DNA from 4 places in the Streptomyces sp. NBC_01142 genome. Region 2 is predicted to be linked to each of the others. Evidence: riboswitches for the same ligand, from Rfam matches in the RefSeq annotation. Region 2 holds a riboswitch; each other region holds the start of a gene.

The links. Region 2 has a riboswitch for cyclic di-AMP ahead of OG883_RS30515 (M23 family metallopeptidase). Riboswitches for the same ligand answer to the same signal wherever they lie in the genome.
Positions count from the first base shown of each region.
Region 1: another riboswitch for cyclic di-AMP. It lies ahead of OG883_RS08035 (M23 family metallopeptidase); the one in region 2 lies ahead of OG883_RS30515 (M23 family metallopeptidase).
Region 3: another riboswitch for cyclic di-AMP. It lies ahead of OG883_RS27905 (transglycosylase family protein); the one in region 2 lies ahead of OG883_RS30515 (M23 family metallopeptidase).
Region 4: another riboswitch for cyclic di-AMP. It lies ahead of OG883_RS12495 (M23 family metallopeptidase); the one in region 2 lies ahead of OG883_RS30515 (M23 family metallopeptidase).

Region 1 is NZ_JAPEOR010000001.1:1,732,724-1,738,244, forward strand. It holds gene OG883_RS08025 (pitrilysin family protein) at 1-1,017, shown strand, start outside; gene OG883_RS08030 (pitrilysin family protein) at 1,014-2,402, shown strand; cyclic di-AMP (ydaO/yuaA leader) riboswitch at 2,631-2,795, shown strand; gene OG883_RS08035 (M23 family metallopeptidase) at 2,808-3,578, shown strand; gene OG883_RS08040 (GntR family transcriptional regulator) at 3,847-4,524, shown strand; gene OG883_RS08045 (HPr family phosphocarrier protein) at 4,707-4,988, opposite strand; gene OG883_RS08050 (GNAT family N-acetyltransferase) at 5,163-5,521, shown strand, end outside.
Region 2 is NZ_JAPEOR010000002.1:2,861,154-2,866,674, reverse strand. It holds gene OG883_RS30535 (hypothetical protein) at 1-875, opposite strand, end outside; tRNA gene OG883_RS30530 (tRNA-Met) at 975-1,048, shown strand; gene OG883_RS30525 (hypothetical protein) at 1,186-1,350, shown strand; gene OG883_RS30520 (PP2C family protein-serine/threonine phosphatase) at 1,624-2,811, shown strand; cyclic di-AMP (ydaO/yuaA leader) riboswitch at 3,069-3,226, shown strand; gene OG883_RS30515 (M23 family metallopeptidase) at 3,238-4,299, shown strand; gene OG883_RS30510 (aldo/keto reductase) at 4,503-5,450, shown strand; gene OG883_RS30505 (PrsW family intramembrane metalloprotease) at 5,514-5,521, opposite strand, start outside.
Region 3 is NZ_JAPEOR010000002.1:2,306,965-2,312,485, forward strand. It holds gene OG883_RS27890 (DUF501 domain-containing protein) at 1-75, opposite strand, end outside; gene OG883_RS27895 (septum formation initiator family protein) at 171-653, opposite strand; gene eno (phosphopyruvate hydratase) at 757-2,049, opposite strand; gene OG883_RS27905 (transglycosylase family protein) at 2,302-2,985, opposite strand; cyclic di-AMP (ydaO/yuaA leader) riboswitch at 2,989-3,162, opposite strand; gene OG883_RS27910 (transglycosylase family protein) at 3,429-4,343, opposite strand; gene OG883_RS27915 (cytochrome P450) at 4,466-5,521, opposite strand, start outside.
Region 4 is NZ_JAPEOR010000001.1:2,737,703-2,743,223, reverse strand. It holds gene OG883_RS12505 (carbohydrate kinase family protein) at 46-924, shown strand; gene OG883_RS12500 (SGNH/GDSL hydrolase family protein) at 1,023-1,814, opposite strand; gene OG883_RS12495 (M23 family metallopeptidase) at 2,008-2,991, opposite strand; cyclic di-AMP (ydaO/yuaA leader) riboswitch at 2,996-3,151, opposite strand; gene OG883_RS12490 (GH36 C-terminal domain-containing protein) at 3,919-4,068, opposite strand; gene OG883_RS12485 (IS110 family transposase) at 4,076-5,272, opposite strand; gene OG883_RS12480 (alpha-galactosidase) at 5,333-5,521, opposite strand, start outside.

The sequences.
Region 1 (5,521 bases), on a different contig from region 2:
CTCTGGCTGGAAGCCGACCGCATGGGCTCGCTGCTCGTCGCGCTCGACGACGAGTCGATGGAGAACCAGCGCGACGTCGTCAAGAACGAGCGCCGCCAGCGGTACGACAACGTTCCGTACGGCACGGCCTTCGAGAAGCTGACCGCCCTCGCCTACCCGGAGGGCCACCCGTACCACCACACCCCGATCGGCTCGATGGCCGACCTGGACGCGGCGACCCTCGAGGACGCGCGCGCCTTCTTCCGTACGTACTACGCGCCGAACAACGCCGTGCTGTCGGTCGTCGGGGACATCGACCCGGTGCAGACGCTCGCCTGGATCGAGAAGTACTTCGGCTCCATCCCCTCCCACGACGGCAAGCAGCCGCCGCGCGACGGCTCGCTCCCGGAGAACATCGGTGAGCAACTGCGCGAGGAGATCCACGAGGAGGTACCGGCCCGGGCGCTGATGGCCGCCTACCGGCTGCCGCACGACGGAACGCGCGAGTGCGACGCCGCCGACCTGGCGCTCACCGTCCTGGGCGGCGGCGAGTCCTCGCGGCTGCACAACCGCCTGGTGCGCCGTGACCAGACGGCCGTCGCGGCCGGTTTCGGCCTGCTGCGGCTGGCCGGCGCGCCTTCGCTGGGCTGGCTGGACGTCAAGACGTCCGGCGGTGTCGAGGTGCCGCAGATCGAGGCAGCGGTCGACGAGGAGCTGGCGCGGTTCGCCGCCGAGGGGCCCACGGCCGAGGAGATGGAGCGCGCGCAGGCCCAGTTGGAGCGCGAGTGGCTCGACCGGCTGGGCACGGTCGCCGGCCGCGCCGACGAACTGTGCCGGTATGCCGTGCTGTTCGGCGACCCGCAGCTGGCGCTGACCGCCGTCCAGCGGGTGCTGGACGTCACCGCCGAGGAGGTGCAGGCGGTCGCCAAGGCCCGGCTGCGCCCGGACAACAGGGCGGTGCTGGTCTACGAGCCCCTCTCTGCCGACGACAGCGACGAGAACGCCGAGAACGACGAGCACGAGGGGGCGGACCAGTGACCGACGCTGCCGTGACCATGGACTTCCATCCGCAGCCGACGGCCGGTACTGCCCGGCCCTGGGCGTTCCCGGCCCCCGAGCGCGGCGCGCTGGACAACGCGCTGACCGTGCTGCGCTGCCACCGCCCCGGCCAGCAGGTGGTGGCCGTCGAGATCTCCCTCGACGCCCCGCTCGATGCCGAGCCCGAGGACCTCGACGGCGTTGCCACGATCATGGCGCGCGCTCTGTCGGAGGGAACGGACAAGCACACGGCGGAGGAGTTCGCCGCCGAGCTGGAGCGCTGCGGCGCCACTCTCGACGCGCACGCCGACCACCCCGGTGTCCGTGTGTCGCTGGAGGTCCCGGTCTCCAGGCTGCCCAAGGCGCTCGGTCTGCTCGCCGAGGCACTGCGTGCGCCCGCCTTCGCCGACAACGAGATCGAGCGGCTCGTACGCAACCGGCTGGACGAGATCCCGCACGAGAGTGCCAACCCGGCCCGCCGGGCCGCCAAGCAGCTGTCCAAGGAGCTCTTCCCGGCCTCCCTGCGCATGTCGCGCCCCCGCCAAGGTTCGGAGGAGACCGTGGCGCGGATCGACGCCCCGGCCGTACGGGCCTTCTACGAGGCGCATGTCCGGCCCGCCACCGCCACCGCGGTGATCGTCGGCGATCTCACCGGCGTCGACCTGGACGCCGTGCTCGCCGACACCCTCGGCACCTGGACCGGCAACACCGCGGCGCCCCGCCCCGTACCGCCGATCACCGCCGACGACACCGGCCGTGTGGTGATCGTGGACCGGCCCGGCGCCGTACAGACGCAGCTGCTCATCGGCCGCACCGGCCCGGACCGCCACGACCGCGTCTGGCCGGCGCTGGTGCTGGGCACGTACTGCCTCGGCGGCACCCTCACCTCTCGGCTGGACCGCGTCCTGCGCGAGGAGAAGGGCTACACCTACGGCGTACGGGCCTTCGGCCAGGTGCTGCGTTCCGCCCCCGACGGGACGGGTGCCTCGATGCTCGCCATCAGCGGCTCCGTGGACACCCCCAACACCGGACCGGCACTGGACGACCTCTGGAAGGTGCTGCGCACCCTCGCGGCCGGGGGGCTCACCGACGCCGAGCGCGATGTCGCCGTGCAGAACCTGGTGGGCGTCGCCCCGCTGAAGTACGAGACGGCGGCATCCGTCGCGGCCACGCTCGCCGACCAGGTCGAGCAGTACCTCCCGGACGACTTCCAGGCCCAGATGTATGCACGCCTGGCAGAGACCGGCACGGTCGAGGCGACGGCCGCGGCCATCAGTGCCTTCCCGGTGGACCGTCTGGTGACGGTGCTCGTCGGCGACGCGTCGCAGATCGAGGAGCCGGTCAGGGCGCTGGGCATCGGCGAAGTGACCGTTGTCACAGGATGATTGATCGCCCCGGCGGTCGGCCGAAGCGGCGAACAACCTGAAGAAGCAAGCGGAACCCCGGCGTCAGGTGCGATGTCGGGGTTCCGTCTTATGTCCGCTTTGCGGGAGAGGTTGCCTGTCTGCCCTGTGGCGTGCGCTACAAAACGGCCTGTCTGTTTGGCGATTGAAAGACGGCCCGCCTAGCGTCGGTCCGGCTGTCCGCCAGTAGCCCGCCGCATCCGCGGCATCGGGCAGCCATCGCCGAGTCCCCGTCAGGCGCGAGCCTGGGGAGCCGGGGACCCATTCAGTCCCTGGGGTGAATCGGACGCCTTCGCACCCGTGCGGAGGGGCCCGTAGGAGACCTTCCTGCTCCGAACCCGTCAGCTAACCCGGTAGGCGAGAAGGAAGGAAAGGATCAGCCACTTCATGGCGTTCACCCGTGCCACCGGGAAGCACCGTGCCCCGAGCCGGATGTCGCGCAGGAGCGCGAACATCGCCGGCGTCGCGGCCCTCGCCACCACCGGCGTCATCGGAACCCTCGCTTCCCCGGCGCTGGCCGCCGACTCCGACGCCACCGGCGTCGAGGACACCGGCCTGACCCAGGTCGTGGCCGCCGACTCCCTCGCCGACCAGATAGCCGACCAGGCCGAGGCCCAGGAGCGGGAGGCCGCGCAGGCCGCCGCCAAGGCGAAGGCCGAGGCTGAGGCGAAGCGCAAGGCCGAGGCCCGCGCCAAGGAGGCCCGCGAGGCCAAGGAGCGCGCCGCCCGCGAGGCCGAGCGCAAGCGTCTGAACTCCTTCCAGCTCCCCGTCTCCGGTTCGCAGGTCACCACCGGCTACCAGGCCGGCGGCTCGCTCTGGTCCTCCGGCAGCCACTCCGGCGTGGACTTCCGTGCCCCGTCCGGCAGTTCGGTCGTGGCGGTCGGCTCCGGCACCGTCGTCGAGGCCGGCTGGGGCGGCTCGTACGGCAACAACATCGTGATCAAGATGAACGACGGCTCCTACACGCAGTACGGCCACCTCGCGTCCATCGGCGTCTCGGTCGGCCAGAGCGTCACCCCGGGCCAGCAGATCGGCGTCTCCGGCTCGACCGGCAACTCCACGGGCCCGCACCTCCACTTCGAGGCCAGGACCACCGCCGAGTACGGCTCCGACATCAACCCGGTCGCGTACCTGCGCGCGCACGGCGTCAGCGTCTGACCCGCTCCTGCCTGATGCGGAACCCGCGTGGTGCTGCACCCGCCTGATCCGCGCTCCGTGTGATCCTGCGTTCCGACCGAAGGCCCCGGCTCACCGCCGGGGCCTTCGGCGTGTGCGGCCCGCGGGCATCGGTGCTCCCGGCGCAGTCCTGGCCTGAAGATATCCGTGGATTCCGGTCTGCCATCGGAAAATCTGCCTCACTGCAATAGAGTTACCGAACAGGCATCAATGGGCTGCGTTTCGCGCGGATTAAAGCGGAGGTTCGGTCATGCGCATTCCCGCGCACTCGGTATGCACGGCGATTCGCGACGACATCGTCTCCGGTGTATTCGACCGCGGCAGTCGGCTCGCCGAGGAGCAGCTGGCCCGTCGCTACGGCGTCTCCCGGGTCCCCGTGCGTGAAGCCCTGCGCACCCTGGAGTCCGAGGGGTTCGTCACCACGCGCCGCCATGCCGGTGCCTGCGTCGCCGAACCCACCGAACAGGAGGCCGCCGACCTCCTGGAGATCCGGATGCTGCTGGAGCCGCTGGGAGCGGCCCGCGCCGCCCAGCGCCGTACCGAGGCGCATCTCAAAGTCCTGCGCGGCCTGGTCAGACTGGGGCAGGAACGCGCTCGCCGCGGTCAGGGCGAGGATCTGCGCTCCCTGGGTGCCTGGTTCCACGAGACGCTCGCCCAGGCCTCCGGCAGCCCCGGGCTGACCGCCCTGCTCACCCAGCTGCGGCACAAGATCGCCTGGATGTACGCCGTGGAGCAGCCCGCCCACCCGGTCGAGTCGTGGGCCGAGCACGGCGCGATCGTGGACGCCGTGGCGCGCGGCGACGGGGAACGGGCCCGGGCGCTGACGGCCCTGCATGCCGAACGGGCCGCCGCCGCCCACCGGCTGCGCCGCCAGGAGCGGGTGAGGACTTCGCAACATGCCGTACACACGGCGAGCGTCCGGCATTAACAGCCGCGCCGTATACAAAAGGGGAGATATTCGCGGGAGCTCTATTCTGCTGCCCGAATTCATTTGACAAGGCCATGGGCCGAGACTTCCCGGCCGTGGATTGGGACCCGGAAAAGAACAGAGCCGTGGTGCCCCGAATTCGGGACACCACGGCTCTGCCGGGGCTTAATCAATGAGCCGGATCAGACGGTCTCGGGAAGCTCGTCGAGCCCCTCGGCGACCAGCTTTGCCAGACGGTCCAGGGCGGCGTCGGCGCCGTCCCCGTCGGAGGCGAGCACGATCTCCTCGCCGCCCTGCGCGCCCAGGCCGAGCACCGCGAGCATGGAGGCGGCATTGACAGGGTTGCCGTCAGCCTTGGCGATCGTCACGGGGACGCCGGCGGCCGTGGCGGCACGGACGAAGATGGAGGCGGGGCGGGCGTGAAGGCCCTCGGCCCAGCCGACATTGACGCGGCGCTCAGCCATGGTGTTGCCCTTCAAGTCTTGGCACGTACTAGCGGTTGTCTAGACCAGTCTCTCATGTGGTGCGGCGTGCTCCATGCCGACCTCGGAGCCGCAGCTGTCCGGCCGTCGGCCCTCCTCAGAGTGCCCCGCACCAACGGCCCCCGCGACCGGTGACTCGGCCGTAGGCTTTCTCCCATGCAGCCTCCGCCGGAGCAGGATCAGCACCACGCCTACCCCGATCACTGGGAGGCGGACGTGGTGCTGCGCGACGGCGGCACCGCGCGCATCAGGCCCATCACCACCGAGGACGCGGAGCGGCTGGTCAGCTTCTACGAGCAGGTCTCGGACGAGTCCAAGTACTACCGGTTCTTCGCGCCCTACCCCCGGCTCTCCGCCAAGGACGTCCACCGCTTCACCCATCACGACTACGTGGACCGGGTGGGTCTTGCGGTCATGGTGGGCGGCGAGTTCATCGCCACCGTCCGCTACGACCGGATCAACGCACAGGGCCGGCCCGCCAGTGCCCCCGCCGACGAGGCCGAGGTCGCCTTCCT
Region 2 (5,521 bases):
CCCGGGGCCGTACGCGCCGCCAACAGCAGCCCGCCGCGACGCAGATGGACGTACGACCACACATCCCCGTCGTCGTGTCGCTGGGTGACCACGGTGAAACCGTCACCGACGTCCTCGCAGCTGATCCGGCCGGGCAGGTCCTCGGGGCAGTCGCCGTCCCGGCGTTCGGTGACCTGGTAGGGGAATCCGGGAGACGCGCCCTGTCCGCCGCCCGCCGTGAAGTGGACGCGGAAATCGGTCGGGCCGAGGGTGCCGCTGTCCTCCTCGAACTCGTAGTCGCCGGGCGGGTCGATGAGCAGGCGCTGTTCGCGGGAGAGTGGGTCGCCCGCGAGGAGTTCGTTCAACGTGTCGCGTTCACGCGCCTGGTGGAGGGTGTACGCGGCGAAGGCCAGGGTCCCGGCGAGCGCGGCCGCCGAGGTGAGGCGTACGGCCCGGCCCGGGACGAAGAACGCGGCGGTCAGCGCATACGGGATGCCGCTCAGCGGAATGAGCACCTCGGCGCTGCCCCTGCCGAATTCCTCCGTCGTCCACGCGGCCGCCCCGGCGATCGCACCCAGCGTGCCGCCTGCGAAGACGGTCACCGCCCAGCCGATGAGGCCGCCTGTCGTCGCGCAGAGCGGCACCATGCCGCGTGCGAGCCGGCCCAGCGCGGCCAGCGCCGCGACCGCGACCGGCCCGCCGACGAGCAGGGTGATCAGCGCTGCGGGCATGCCGCCGCCCCACCCGGCGCCGACTATCGCGAAACCCAGGGCGGGCGCCACCGCCGAACCGAAGAACCAGACGAGCAGCAGATGTCCCGCAGTCAGGGCCCAGGTCTTCTCGCCCCGCTCACCCTGCTGGCTCTGCTCCCTGCTCTCCCTCACGATTTCCCCCATGCGGAGCATGGTGGCGGAGTGGCAGGAGGGGCGACAGAGCGTTCGTACTCATCAATGGTGTGGATCTTGCTCCGGATGGCGTAAGGTTGTGTTTACCGACGCGGGGTGGAGCAGCTCGGTAGCTCGCTGGGCTCATAACCCAGAGGTCGCAGGTTCAAATCCTGTCCCCGCTACTTGCAGGCTACGGCCCGGCACTCGATGAGAGTGCCGGGCCGTTGTCGTATGCCGTCCCGTGAATGCGTGGAGTAGTGTCGCGTGCGCTATGAGTGATCAATGCGTTCGGGATGTTCGGCGTGATCAGGATGGTGAGGTGGCGGCCCGGACGGCTTCTGCCGTCGCGGCGCTGCTCGCCCTCTGCGCCCTGCTGATCGGTGTCTGGCAGGGCGCCGGCGGCGGTGGCGGTGGCGGCGACGGGCGCGTGCTCGCGCCCGCCGGCCTGGTCGGGGTCATTGCCCTCGGGGTGGACCGCGGCTGACTGCAGCTGACCGGTGCCGACGGGGCCGATCGGAGCCGACCGGAGTCGGCTGGGCGCCGTGCTCCGTGCGCTCCGGCCCTGGCCCGTACGCGCTCGTCTGCTCCCGTACGCCCCAGGCTGCCCCCCCGTACGCTTCCGTCCGTCCCCATCTCCTGTCGCCCACTTGGCCGAAGGCGAGTCGCCGCCCGGCGCCGCTGCGGCCAGCCTGGGTAGGGCGAAGGGCGCGGTTCCGTCCGCAGCCGTGGCCGTGGGTGGACTGGCAGGAGAACAGCGGTGGGGCAGCGAGACAAGGCCGGCATCAACAAGGCTCGCCGCTTCGTCCGGGCGCTGCCCACACTCTTGATCATCGGCGGGCTGGTCTACGACCTCGCGACCCCGCCCCAGTTCACGGCCGCGCCGCTCTTCTCGGCCGCTCCGCTGATCGCCGCCCCCTTCTTCTCCTGGCGCACCACCCTGCTGACCGGCATCGCGGCGGTCGCGGCCGTGCTCGGCCTGCACATCTACAACGGCACCATCGGCCGCGTCCCGGCGTACACCGAGCTGTTCACCGTGCTGACCGTCGCCGGGTTCGCGCTGCTCATCAACAGGGTCGTGATGCGCAGCGGCGAGCGGCTCGCCTCCGCCCGCGTCATCGCCGAGACCGCCCAGCGTGCCGTGCTGCCCACCCCCGTCGACCGGATCGGCGGGTTGCAGGTCGCCGCGCGGTACGAGGCGGCGCAGGCGGACGCGTTCATCGGCGGCGACCTCTTCGCCGTACAGGACACCCCGTACGGCGTGCGGCTGGTCGTGGGCGACGTCCGCGGCAAGGGGATGGAGGCAGTCGAGGCGGTGGCCGTCGTCATCGGGGCGTTCCGGGAGGCCGCCGAGCAGGAGAGGTCGCTGGAGGGCGTTGCCGAGCGACTGGAGCGTGCCCTGGCCCGTGAGGGGACACGGCGGGACACCCTTGACATCTTCGAGGGGTTCACCACGGCCGTACTCGCCGAGGTCCCGCGCGGCGGGGGCGTGGTGCGGGTGGTGAACCGGGGGCATCCGCAGCCGCTGATGCTGTACGCGGACGGGGACCTGGACATGCTGGAGCCGACCGTGGCCGCGCTGCCGCTGGGGATGGGCGACCTGGGGATGCTGCCGGACCGGGCCGAGGAGCATCCGTACCCCGCCGGGGCCACGCTGCTCCTCTACACGGACGGGCTCTCCGAGGCGCGCGACGCGGACGGCGTCTTCTACGACCCCGCCGGGCGGCTCGGCGGCCGGATCTTTCCCGGGCCGGAGGAGCTGCTGGACGCGCTGGTCGCCGACGTGCGCCGGTACACGGGTGGCCGGTCCACGGACGACATGGCGCTGCTGGCGGTCAGCCGCCCCGCGGAAGGGCAGCAGGACCGCCGCAGGACCGTGCCGGTCGTCAAAGCCGAAACGACCGTCCGGGTCGGCACGGCGGACAGGGCCGAGGAGCGGGAGACCTGAGGATCAGCAGACCTGAGGATCAGCAGATCCGCACGGTGCGTAGTCGGAAGATACCCCTCCGCATAGCATGTGATGCACCGTCAGATACGGAGCCTGCCTGAGGGGCGATCAAGTCGCCCGCTTCCGGCCCCTTGTGTCCCGGTAAGTCGTGATCAAAGTCGTTAATGATCACTCGGAACAGCTTGGAATCCGGCCCCCGAGTCTATTAACGTTCGATAACGCAGCGCGGTCGTCCCAGTCGTCGCAAGAGACGGCACCGTGCGCACGCGCCGAATCCCGCAAGGGAACCGGGGAACCACCAATTGGGGTGAATCGGGCATTCTTTGCCGCTTTTTTTCGGCGGCCGAGGCGCTCGTAGGAGACCTTCCTGCTCCGAACCCGTCAGCTAACCCGGTAGGCGAGAAGGAAGGAAAGGAGCACGCCTCCGTGGCGTCCAACAAACCTGCCCCCGAAGCACCCTTCGCGACTGACTACTTCGGTGACGAGGGAGCGGAGCGGACTTGGGAGGAATGGAACCCCACCGAGGACTCCGTCCGTCCGGTGCGCGGTCGGCACCGTGTCCTGAAGCAGCGCGGCGGACTCGCGCGTAGCTCCACGGTCCTCGGCGTCGGTGTGATCGCAGCGGTCGGCGCGGGCGGCATCGCCACCGCGCAGGACAAGCCTGCGGTCTCCATCTCGCTTCCCGACTCGATCTCGGACAACCTCCCCGACGCCAAGTCCCTGCCGGGCGTGGGCTCCCTGATGTCCGACGACGCCGACGGCGATGCGGGGATCGCGAACGCCGCCCCGCTCACCGCCATGACGGTTGCCGCCGACACCGGCTCGGGCACCACGGGCGTAGCGGACCAAGGCTCGAGCAGCGCGGGTGAGGCACTGCGCGCCCGCATCCTCCAGCAGGCCGAGCAGCAGCAGGCCGAGGCGGACGCCGAAGCGAAGGCAGCCGCTGAGAAGCTCGCCGCCGAGAAAGCCGCGTCCGAGGCGAGGAAGCAGCAGAGCGAGGCGGAGGCCAAGGTCGAGGCCGAGAAGCGGAAGGCCGAGGAGGCCGCGGCGGCCAAGGCCGAGGCTGATCGGCTCGCCGAGCTTGCCAAGAGCTACGCCGTCCCGCTCTCCTCGTACACGATCACCTCTACCTTCGGTCAGTCCGGTTCGATGTGGTCCTCCGGGTATCACACGGGTCTCGACTTCGCCGCCCCGACGGGCACGCCACTCAAGGCCGTGCACGGTGGCACCGTCAAGTCGGCGGGCTGGTCCGGCTCGTACGGCTACCACACGGTGCTGGAGCTCGAGGACGGTACGGAGGTCTCGTACAGCCACCAGTCCTCAATCGCCGTCAGCGTCGGGCAGAAGGTCGGCACCGGCGATGTCATCGGTCGCGTGGGCGCCACCGGCAATGTGACAGGGCCGCACCTCCACCTGGAGGTTCACACGGCGTCCGGCGACGGCGTCGACCCGATGGCGTGGCTGCGCGGCATGGGCCTCTCCGTCTGAGTCCCTGTCCCTGCCCGGGGACTTGTCCGAGTACCTGTCTCCACGGCATGTGAGCACTCCGGCACTACGGCAGCCTTCGTGGTGCCGCGCGCAGCTCTCGTATTCCCCGGCAGCCCTGGCGTACACCCCCGACGCCAGGGCTGCCGGGCTGTGCGGGCCCGCCGGCCGGAATAGCCCGCCCTGGTACGGCCGTTGATCAACGCATGATGTCACTCCGTACCCTCGGCTCCTCCGACCTCGCCGTGTTCCCGCTCGCCCTCGGCGGCAACGTTTTCGGCTGGACGGCCGACCAGGCGCAGTCCTTCGCCGTACTCGACGCCTACACCGCCGCGGGCGGCAACTTCATCGACACCGCCGACAGCTACTCCTCGTGGGTGCCGGGCAACGCAGGTGGCGAGTCCGAGACCGTCATCGGCGACTGGCTGGCCGCGCGTGGCAACCGCTCCGAGATCGTTGTCGCCACCAAGGTCGGCGCCCACCCCCAGTACAGGGGCCTCTCCGCCACGACGATCAAGGCCGCGGCCGAGGCGTCGCTGAGCCGGCTCCGTACCGACCGCATCGACCTGTTCTACACGCACTTCGACGACCCGTCCGTCCCGGTCGAGGAGATCATCATCGCCCTCGACCAGCTGGTGAGGGAGGGCAAGGTGCGCGCCATAGCCGCCTCCAACCTCAGTGCCGAACGGCTGCAGGCGTCGCTGGACTTCTCGGAGCGCGAGGGGCTCGCTCGCTACGTCGCGCTGCAGCCGCACTACAACCTCGTCTCCCGGGAGACCTACGAGGGGGAGCTCCAGGACACGGCCGCCCGCGCCGGACTCGCCGCCGTCCCCTACTACGCGCTCGCGTCCGGTTTCCTCACCGGCAAATACCGGCCGGATACGTCGGTGGACAGCCCGCGGGCCGGGAGTGCGGCCAGGCACCTGCAGACGGATCGGGGCCTCAAGGTGCTCGCCGCGCTCGACACCGTGGCCGGGGCGCGCGGCGCCGAGATCGCGACTGTTGCGCTGGCCTGGCTGGCCGCGCAGCCGACGGTCGCCGCGCCGATCGCCTCGGCCCGCAGGGTGGAGCAGCTGCCCGCCCTGCTGGCCGTCGCGGACCTGGAGCTGACGGCGGAGGAGCTGGCCGAGCTGACGGCGGCCGCTGCCCCGTAGCGGGCGGGACGGGGCGACGGGCGGGACGGGGCGTAGTGGCCGTACGGGCCGGGTCGGGAGTAGCTAGTAGC
Region 3 (5,521 bases), 550 kb from region 2:
GAGCTGCTCCTTGAACGCGGCGATGTCCGCGTCGGTCGGCTCGGTCGGGTCGGTGGTGGGAGGAGGGGTTTCCATGCCTGCCTTGTTCGCTTCTGCTGCTCTGGGGTTCTGCGGATCCTGCGGATCTGCGGTTCAACGGGGGCTACGTGCGCCACGGGTGGTGCTCGGGGTTACGGGTGCTGCTTGCGGTCGGCCTTGTCGACGCCGTCCCAGACGTTCGAGTACCAGGGGCGGTCCGCCGCCCCCTCTTCGGAACGGCGCCTCTCGGCGGCCTCGGAGCCGATCATGATGTAGCCGGTCTCCCCCGGATGCACGAGATGGAGGTGCTCACGGGCCAGCCGCTGGATGTACATGTCGTCCTGGAGGCGCGCCTTCTCGTCCCGGAGCTGCTCCACCACCTCCCGGGCCTCGTCGATGCGGCGCTCCTGGTCGGCGATGTCGGCACGCTGGGAGACGTACTGACGCATCGGATACGCGAGCGCGACAACCAGGGAGCAGACGATCAGCGCAAGGAAGGCCGCCCGGCCGGTGAGCCGGGAGCGGCGGGCCTGCCGGCGGTTCTGGGAACGGTAGACGCGGGCGGCGGTCTGCTCACCGAGCAGCCGCAGGCTGGTCGCTGTGGAGAACCGGTCCCGGTCCCCTCTGCGTGCCATGGTCTCGCCCTCCCATTACGCGCGTACGTCCCCGGACACGGTACGGGACCGCGGCCGGGGACGTACGTACGACTGGCTAGCGCTCAGCCCTTGCCCCGCTCAATCAGTTCGACGAGCGAAACCGGGGGAAGGCGCTGCGCCCGGCGTACACCGCGGCGTCGTCGAGGATCTCCTCGATGCGCAGCAGCTGGTTGTACTTGGCGACGCGCTCGGAGCGGGCCGGGGCGCCGGTCTTGATCTGGCCGCAGTTGGTGGCGACGGCCAGGTCGGCGATGGTGACGTCCTCGGTCTCGCCGGAGCGGTGGGACATCATGCACTTGAAGCCGCTGCGCTGCGCGAGCTCCACGGCGTCCAGGGTCTCGGTCAGCGAGCCGATCTGGTTGACCTTGACGAGCAGCGCGTTGGCGGCGCCGTCCTCGATGCCGCGGGCCAGACGCTCCGGGTTGGTGACGAAGAGGTCGTCGCCGACGATCTGGACCTTGGTGCCCAGCTTGTCGGTGAGGACCTTCCAGCCGGCCCAGTCGTCCTCGAAGAGCGGGTCCTCGATGGAGACGAGCGGGTACGCCGCGACGAGCTCCTCGTAGTACTCGGTCATCTCGGCGGCCGAGCGGGACTTGCCCTCGAACTCGTACGAGCCGTCCTTGTAGAACTCGGACGCGGCGACGTCGAGCGCGAGCGCGATGTCCTTGCCCGGGACGTAACCGGCCTGCTTGATGGCCTCGAGGATGAGGTCCAGGGCGGCGCGGTTGGAGTCGAGGTTCGGCGCGAAGCCGCCCTCGTCACCGAGACCGGTGGACAGACCCTTGGTCTTCAGGACGGACTTGAGGGTGTGGTAGACCTCGGCGCCCCAGCGCAGGGCCTCGGAGAAGGACTCCGCGCCGATCGGCGCGATCATGAACTCCTGGATGTCCACGTTGGAGTCGGCGTGCGACCCACCGTTGAGGATATTCATCATCGGAACGGGCAGCAGGTGCGCGTTCGGGCCGCCGAGGTAGCGGAAGAGCGGCAGGTCGGAGGCCTCGGAGGCGGCGTGCGCCACGGCGAGGGAGACGCCGAGGATGGCGTTGGCGCCGAGGGAGGACTTGTCCGGGGTGGCGTCCAGGTCGAACATCGCCTGGTCGATCAGGCGCTGCTCGGTGGCGTCGTAGCCGACGAGCTCCGGGCCGATCTGCTCGATGACGGCGAGGACGGCCTTCTCGACACCCTTGCCGAGGTAGCGGTTCTGGTCACCGTCGCGGAGCTCGAGAGCCTCGAACGCACCGGTGGAGGCGCCGGAGGGAACAGCAGCACGACCCGTGCTGCCGTCGTCGAGGCCAACCTCGACCTCGACCGTGGGGTTGCCTCGGGAGTCCAGGATTTCCCGGGCTACGACGACGTCGATGGACGGCACGAGCATCTCCTTATGGGATGTGACGCTATGAGGTGCAGGGTCTCATTGGCCTTGCGGCAAGAGCCTAACCGGCTCCGGGACATCAGCCGGCCGATGCCCGCCCCCTGGGACGAAAAAGCGCATGAACAGCCGCGTACGGGAGAAAGCGCACCGAACCTACCTGCCGGTAATGGGTTCGCGTGCCGCTGACAGGCAAAACCCCGGCCCGGCGCGTACGGGGGAATAGGCGCCGGACCGGGGGGCTCTGGGGCCCGGGGGTCAGCTCAGGTGGAGCTGCTGGCCCGGGTAGATCACGTCGGCGTCGTCGACGATGTCCTTGTTCAGGTCGAACAGCTTCTTCCAGCCGCCCTCGACCTTCTTCTCCTCGGCGATCGTGCCGAGGGTGTCGCCGGCCTTGACCTTGTACTCGCCGTCGCCCTTCTCGAAGCCCTTGGCGGCGGGCTTCGCGGCCGGGGCGGGGGCCTCGGCGCGCTCGGAGCGGGTGGTCGGGGCCTCGGCGCGCTCCGGGGCGGGAGCCGGGGCCGGGGCCTGGGACGGCTCGGCGGAGCCGCCGTCGTTGGCGGCGTTGGACAGGCCCACGCCACAGCTCGGCCAGGCACCCTTGCCCTGGCCGGCCAGGACCTTCTCGGCGACCGCGATCTGCTGGGACTTGGAGGCCTGGTCGGCCGACGCGGCGTAGGCGGTGCCGCCGTACGCGGCCCAGGTGGAGGACGAGAACTGCAGGCCGCCGTAGTAGCCGTTGCCGGTGTTGATGGACCAGTTGCCGCCGGCCTCGCACTGGGCGACCTGGTCCCACTCGGACGTGGTCGCGGCGGAGGCGGAGGTCGCGCCGAGCAGCGGGGCGGCCACGGCCGCACCGGCGACACCGGCGAGCGCGGCGATACGGGAAGCGCGATGGAAAACGGTCGGGCGACGGTGCTTGCCATTGCTGAAACGCAGCATGGAACTTCTCCTCACCGACGCCTACGAGGTGAGCTGTCGGGTTCGGGCCAAGTGAGTTGCCCGGCCGCGCGTCCAGCGCGCAGCTTCACCCCAAGCCGTGATCGGCCGTTCATCCTCAACGGCCGGGTCCGGCGCTTACCTTGGGTCCCCCGCTCCTGCCTTCGGCGCTCTGAGCGACGAGTACTCCCCCCGACCGACGGCAGGATTCGGCGTGACGGTCAGTGGTGCCCGCGGTGGCGAGCGGTTCCGACCGTAAACACAGCGCTCCCCGATGTTCAAAAGAGGAACATCGGGGAGAAAACACCCATCTCGCCACTCGGGGAACTCTCGTTTCCGCAGGTGAGGGGCGGAAGCAGCGGTTCCGCCGGGCAAGCTGCACCAGTTGGGGCAAAGAGACCCTTGTCTCACTTACACAGAACCGGACATAAGACCGCGAACTGCCGCTACTTCAGGTCCAGATCGAGGCTCTGGCCAGGGAGGATGAGGTCGGGATCCGCACCGAGGGCCTGCTCGTTCGCCTCGTAGATCGCGGACCAGCCGCCGGGCACCTCACGCTCGTCGGCGATGGCCCAGAGACTGTCGCCGGGGCGGACGGTGTACTCGCCGGGATCGACGTCCGCGACGCCGGCCGTGTCACGCGCCGGACCGTCACCTCGCGAGGCATGACGACCCGTTTCGCGCTCATTGTCCGTATTGCCCGGCTCGACCTTCTCCGGGGCGGGCCCGCCGCGGTGCTTGCCGCTGCCGGCATCCGTGCCCGCCTCGGCGGAGTCGGGTGCGGCCGACTCGGCGGGCCTGGCCGGCTCGGTGGCCTTCTTGGGCGTGTCCGACCCGGCGGGCGAGGGCTCGGTCGACGGCTCAGCGGACCCGGAGGGCTCGGTGGCCTTCTCGGGTGTGGCCGACCCGGCGGGGGCGGACGGCTTCGCCGGAGTGCTCTGCCCATCCGACGGCAGGCCGCCCGGGTCGACGCCGGTGTCGGCACCGTCGTCCGTCAGCCCGGCGATCGGCGAGCAGCTGGGCCACGCCTCGGGGCCCTGCGCGGCGAGGATCTTCTCCGCGACCGCTATCTGCTGGGAGCGGCTGGCGAGATCGGCTCGGGGCGCGTACGTCGTACCGCCGAAGCTCTGCCAGGTCTCCTGCGAGAACTGCAGCCCGCCGTAGTACCCGTTGCCAAGGTCGGCACTCCACATGCCGCCGCTCTCGCACTCCGCGACGCGGTCCCACATGGAGGCGTCGGCGGCGGACGCCGAGGTCGCGCCGAGCAGCGGGATCGCGATGGCCGATCCCGTCACCCCTGCCGCGACGACGAGGGCCGGAGCCTGGCGGGGACGACGATGACGGCCATTGCCGGAGCGCATGCGGTTGCCTTTCGCGTAACTGCCGAGACGACGGTGAAGGTAGCCGCATCGAACGCGAGTCACAAGTCGATACAGCGGAGATCACGCGGAAGTCACAGTTTTGACGCAGCGTCAGATATACGTCAGATGCGCGAAGGGGTGAACTCCACCGGCAGCGTGCGCAATCCACGCATAATGAGCCCCCCACGCCACCGCAAATCGGCCGGATCGCCCGCAAGCCTCAAGTCCGGCATTCTGCTGAGCAGCGTCGCGAGTGCGGTCTGTCCCTCCAGTCGCGCGAGCGGCGCGCCGAGGCAGTAGTGGATGCCGTGCCCGTACCCCAGATGCTGGTTGTCGCGCCGGGAGAGATCGAGGGTGTCCGGAGCGGTGAAGCGCTCCGGGTCCCGGTCCGCGGCCGCGAGGACGACCAGTACGGGATCGCCCGCCGCGATCCGCTCCCCGCCGAGCGTGAGCGGCTCGGTCGCGAACCGCCAGGTCGCGAGCTCCACGGGCCCGTCGTAGCGCAGCAACTCCTCGACACCGGTGGCGAGTAGACCGCTCTCCCCCTTTGCCAGGGAGGCCTGGAGCCGCTCGCGCTGCTGCGGGTTGCGCAGCAGCGCGTAGACCCCGTTGCCGATGAGATTGACCGTCGTCTCGAAGCCCGCGAAGAGAAGGATGAAGGCCATCGCCGCGGCCTCGTTCTCGGTGAGGTGCTCGCCGTGGTCACTGGCGCGGATCAGCCCGGAGATCAGGTCGTCACCCGGCTCCACCCGCTTCCGGTGGATCAACTCCGCGAGATAGCCGCGCATCTTCTTCACCGAGCGGGCAACTCCGCCGCGCGGCCCGCCACCGTGACGGATCATCATGCCCGCCCAGTCGCGGAAGTCGTCCTGGTCCTCGCGCGGGACACCGAGCATGTCGCAGATGGCATAGATGGGGAGCGGGAACGCGAACTCGTGAATCAGGTCAGCCTCCCCCTTCTCGATGAATCCATCGATGAGCCGGTCGGTCAACTCCTGCACCCGCGGGGCGAATTCGGCGACCCGGCGCGGGGTGAACGCCTTCGACACGAGCCGCCGCAGCCGCGTGTGGTCGGGCGGGTCGATGTTCAGCAGATGCGTCATCAGCTCCGCCTTGCGCTCGCCCGGGATTCCCGTCTTCCCCCTGGCGTGCGCGGGCTCGGCGTGGTGCGCCGGATT
Region 4 (5,521 bases), on a different contig from region 2:
CAGCAGCCGCAACATCAGCAGACGGACCATCTCCCTCACGGGGTGCTGGTCATCGGGGGCAGTGGGGTGGACTCGGTCGTCCGGGTCGACTCCCTGCCGGTTCCGCTCGCCGACTCCGTCGGGGTGGGCCCGATCCGCGAATGGCCCGGCCACACCGGTGGCAACGTGGCCCTGGGCTGCCGGGCCCTCGGGCTGAATGTCACCTTCCTCGACTACATCGGCGACGACTGGCCCGGTCGGCAGGTCCGTGAGCATCTCGCCGCGGGCGGCGTGGACTTCGAGCCGCTCATCTCCCCGGCCGGGACGCGGCGCGCGGTCAATCTCGTCGACTCCTCGGGGCGCCGGATGTCCTTCTACGACGCCCGCGATCCCGCGGACCTGCGGATGCCGCGGGACTTCTATCTCCCTCATCTGCGGCGTACCCGCCACGTACATCTCTCGATCACGAACTTCACCCGGTTCCTCTACGACGACATCGAGGCGCTGGGCGTCCCGGTCTCCACCGATCTGCACGACTGGGACGGACTGGCCGACCACCACCGGGAGTTCGCGCTCCGCTCGGACCTGGTCTTCCTCAGCGCGGCGGGCGCGGGCGAGCGCATAGCGTCGGTGATGCGGGAGATCCTGCGCGAGGGGCGGGCGCAGGCGGTGGTGGCGACGGCGGGCGCGGGCGGCTCGTATCTCCTCACCCGCGACGGCAGCAGCACCCCGCGCCCCATCCCGGCGACCGCTCCGCCGGCCCCGGTGGTCGACTCCAACGGCGCGGGCGACGCCTACGTCTGCGGCTTTCTGTACGGCAGGCTGTCCGGCCTCGGCCTGGAGGAGAGCGCCCGCCTCGGCGCGGTGGCGGGTGCGTATGCCTGTACGGGAGAGGGCAGTACGCCGATCGGCCAGGCCGAGCTGTTGTCGGCCGCCGGGGCCTGACGCGCTGGTTCGTACGCCTCGCTCCGCTTCGACCGCCCCGGGGCCGGGCCGTGCGCCCGGTCAGCGGGACAGGTCTGCCGCACCCCGCACGCCGGCTGTCACAGGGGCAGCAGGTTCGGGCGCTTGGCCTCGACATGGTCGCCGGAGCTCTCGCCGCGCAGCCGGCGCCCGATCCACGGCACGAGATGTTCGCGCGCCCACTGGATGTCGTCGCGACGCACGTCGAGCGCGCCGCGCGGCGGCTGGGGCGGCCACGGCTGGTCGGGGTCGGCCGGCACGTCGAGCCCGAGTACCTGGGCGGCGCGCAGCGCGATCCGAGTGTGGCCCTCGGGTGACAGATGCAGCCGGTCGCTGTCCCAAGCACGCCTGTCCTGCACGGACTTGAGCGACCACAGATCGAGGACGGGGCAGTCGTAGCGGTCGGCGATGGACCGTACATGCGCGGTAAATGTCGCGATCTTGCCGCGCAGATGGCGCAGGACCGGCACTCCGCGCGTGTCGAAGCCGGTGGTCACCATGACGGTGCCGACCGCACCGGCGAGGTCGGCGACCGCCCGTTCGAAGCGCTCCGCGACGTCGTCGGGGTCGCTGCCGGGCCGGATGATGTCGTTGCCGCCCGCGCAGAACGTCACCAGATCCGGGGCGAGTTCCCTTGCCCTGGGGACCTGTTCCTCGACGATCTGGTCGAGAAGACGGCCGCGTACCGCGAGATTGGCGTACCTGAAGGTGTGCTCCGGCATGCGGTCGTCGAGCAGGACCGCGAAACGGTCCGCCCAGCCGACGTACATCCCATCGGGGCCCGGGTCTCCGACACCTTCGGTGAAACTGTCACCAATCGCCGCGTACGACCCGAATATGCCATTTTTCCCTGTTCTCGAATCGTCTGCCACAAGACCACATCTTTCCCTTATGGATGTGACCTACGCGACCGTAAGGAGGGGTTGACGAGGGGTGATCTATACCACCGGTCAAGTTTCGACCAACCCGGAATACGACGACTCCCCTCGCACCACGGGACGGCGGCGCGAGGGGAGAAGTCGTCAGCGCAGAGCGGTGACCAGACGTCAGAGAGGTGAGCAGACGTCAGATGGACACGCCGTGCTGGCGCAGGTAGGCAAGCGGGTCGACGTCCGATCCGTAGCTGGGACCGGTGCGGATCTCGAAGTGCAGGTGCGGGCCGCTGGAGTTTCCGGTGGAGCCGGAGAGGCCGATCTGCTGGCCGCCGGTCACGCTCTCGCCGGAGGAGACAGAGAGGGAGGAGAGGTGGGCGTACTGCGAGTAGCTGCCGTCGCTGTGCTGGATGACGACCTCGTTGCCGTAGGAGCCACCCCAGCCGGCGGAGACCACGGTGCCCGCACCGACGGACTTGACGCTGGTGCCGGAGGCCGCGGCGAAGTCGACACCGGTGTGATAGCCGCTGGACCACATGGCGCCGGAGGCACGGTAGGCGGTGCTGATGCTCGCGCCGTCGACGGGGGCGGTGAAGCCTGAGCCGCGCGCGGCACCGCTGCCGGAGTCATTGGACGAGGGCTGCGGCGCGGACGACGAGGCCGAGTCCGCGGCGGAGTTGGGCGAGGACTTGGCCTTCTTCTCCGAACGGGGCTTCGGCTCGGGCTTCGACTCGGGCTTCGATTCGGCCTTCGGCTCGGCCCTCTCCGGGGCCTTGGCCTTCGACTTCGCACCGATCGTGATCTTGAGGCCGGGGTGGATCAGCGAGGGGTCGTCACCGACGACCTCACGGTTGTCCTGGTACAGCTTCTGCCAGCCGCCGCGGACGTCGTGCTCGTCGGCGATCTTCGACAGGAAGTCGCCGGAGACGACGGAGTAGACGGTGGGGGCGGCGTTCTTCTGCGCCGCGGGTGCCGCGGCGGCACTGGAGGCGGAGGAGAAGGAGGAGGCGGTCACGGCCTTCTCCGGCGCGGCGGCGGGCGTCGTGCTGCCTGCCGCGTGGGCGCCGGTGGCACCGATGAGCGGAAGTGCGATGGCGGCGCCACCCGTACCTGCGGCGACGAATCCGCGGGTGATCGGGTTGGACTTGGGACGGCGGTGCTTACCCTTTGCGGGCATGGCGCATTCCTCTCCGGCGCCGGCGAGGTGAGCTGTCGGGTTCGGGCTGGAGATGCCCGGTCGCGCTGCTGCACGACTTCACCCCAAGCCGCTCCGGAACTCCGGAATCGGCGTACTACCTGGGTCCCCCGCTCCTGCCACACGTGGGTGGGTTCGAATTCCGGTCGGCGGCAGGATGAGGCGGTCCGTCCGGATTGACGGTGACCGTAAGCGAGTCGGTCGGGCGGGTACAAGCCATCACATTCGCGGGCCAATGATCCCTGTGACATGTCCGCAGAATTCCGGTCACCCTCCGTGGACTCAGCAGCCCAACTTTCCCCCTGACAACGGAATTCGCCTCCACAGAATCACCACACACCGTCACGGATATGATCCTGCTCACGAGCCAGGCCCCATCTCCCTTGTAGATGGGGCACGTTATGTCGAATCGTCCAATACGGACAGAAGCATCATTTAATGACGTTCACCCCCACTTGCCACCCGAAGCCTCAATACCTGCTATGACCGCAGGAATTCACCGGGGCGGTCATCCGGTTCGACCATGACCTCCCCTCCGTACGGGCAAGGACCCCGACCTCAAAATCGGACAAACCGCCACGAATCACCCTTCACTGCCTCCCTGTCGGGCAGCCGGCGGCAGCAGCCCGCGGGTGACGTCGGTCACCGTCGCGACGAGCCTGTACGGCCGTCCTCGGGACGACCCGCGGAAGCCTTCTGGCCGTCGTGGCGAATGCGGTATCGCCGAGGGCAAATCCAGCCGGGCGTTTTCCGCGTACATGCCGACCACCGGGGCCGGTGGCGACCGGATTGCTCATCGGCGCCGGGAAAATCTCGGTGGGCGCCGGACGCGGAAGTCGCCGCAATTCCTTGGAGCGGGATACGCCCGGTTCCCTGCTGCGAAGAATGCCGGTGACGGCCCGGGCCCGGTCAGCGGCGCCGCAGCCGGATCACGGTGGCGTCCATGTCACCTTTCAGCCCGGTGTGCAGTCCGTGGTGCAGCAGTACGGCTCCGCGGTGGACGGCTTTGGTGTCCAGGCATTCGTACGCCGCCGAGGGATCGATTCCGCGCTTCCTAATGTTGTTGTCAAGCAGCCGGTGTCACTGGGGGTGCGACCTGGTAGCACCGTCGGTCGCGGATCAGGGCCCATAGGACGTTGACGCGTCGGCGGGCGAGGGCGAGCACGGCCTGGACGTGTTTCTTCCCCTCGGCGCGTTTGCGGTCGTAGAACTTCCGGGAGTTGGGATCGCATCGGATGCTGACCAGCGCGGAGGTGTAGAACACCCGCTGCAATCGCCGGTGGTATGCCATGGGCCGGTGGAGATTGCCGCTGACCTTGCCCGAGTCACGCGGCGCGGGAGCGACACCGGCGAAGGCCGCCAGGGCGTCCGGGGAGTCGAACTCGTCGAGGCTGCCGCCGATGGCGGCGAGGAACTCCGCACCGAGCACGGTGCCGATGCCCGGAACACTTTGGACTATGTCGGCGAGTTCGTGCTCGCGAAACCGGCCCTCGATGAGCTTGTCCATCTCGGAGATCTGCTCGTTGAGGGTCATCACCTCCTCGGCCAGGGTGTGGACCAGCCTGGCGATGGTCTTCTCCCCTGGGATCGAGGTGTGCTGGCGCTCGGCGGCCCCGACCGCCGCCTCGGCCAGGGCCCTCGCGTTACGGACCTTGCGGTTGGCCAGCCACTTGGTCAGCCGCGAGGTGCCGGTGCGGCGGATCGCGGCCGGGGTCTGGTAGCCCGTCAGCAGCTTGAGCGGTCCGGCGTTGGTCACGTCCAGGGCCCGTTCCAGGGCCGGGAACATGCTCATCAGGGTGCCGCGAAGGCGGTTGACCACGCGGGTGCGGTCCTCGACAAGGTCGGCACGGCGTCCAGTCAGCAGCTTGAGCTCGATGGCGGCTTCGTCGCCGGGGCGGATGGGCCGCAGGTCGCGGCGCATCCTGGCCTGGTCGGCGATCACGTAGGCGTCGCGGGCATCGGTCTTGCCCTCACCGCGGTAGCCGTCGGAGGCCCGGTTGACCAGGCGGCCGGGGATGTAGAGGACCTCCTGGCCGTGGCTGACCAGCAGGGCCAGCAGCAGCGCGGGCTCGCCCCCGGTCATGTCGATGGCCCAGGTGACCTGACGGCCGTCGGCCAGGTCGAGGACGTCACCGATCAGCTTCAGCAGCTCGGGCTCGTCGTTGGCGACCCGCCGCGAGAGCAATGTCTTGCTGTCGGCGTCCATCGCAAGGCCGTGATGATGGCCCTTGCCGCTGTCGATGCCCACCCATATCCGGCTCATCGCGCTCCTGCCATGCGTATTCGTACGGTTCGTACCACGGACGACCTCGCCGGCATTGCTCTACTCAGCGACTTGTTCGCACTTCCTAATCGGCGGCCGAGTCGTCGTGGGGCGCCGGGCGGCGAAGCGAGGGAAGCCACCGTCGGCAGCAGCCTGATAGCCACACCCGACACCCCTGGGTGTCCTCACCCTACGAATGGGAGGACCAACCCGATCAAGAAGGTAGAGCAGCCTGAGCCTCGGCGGCTG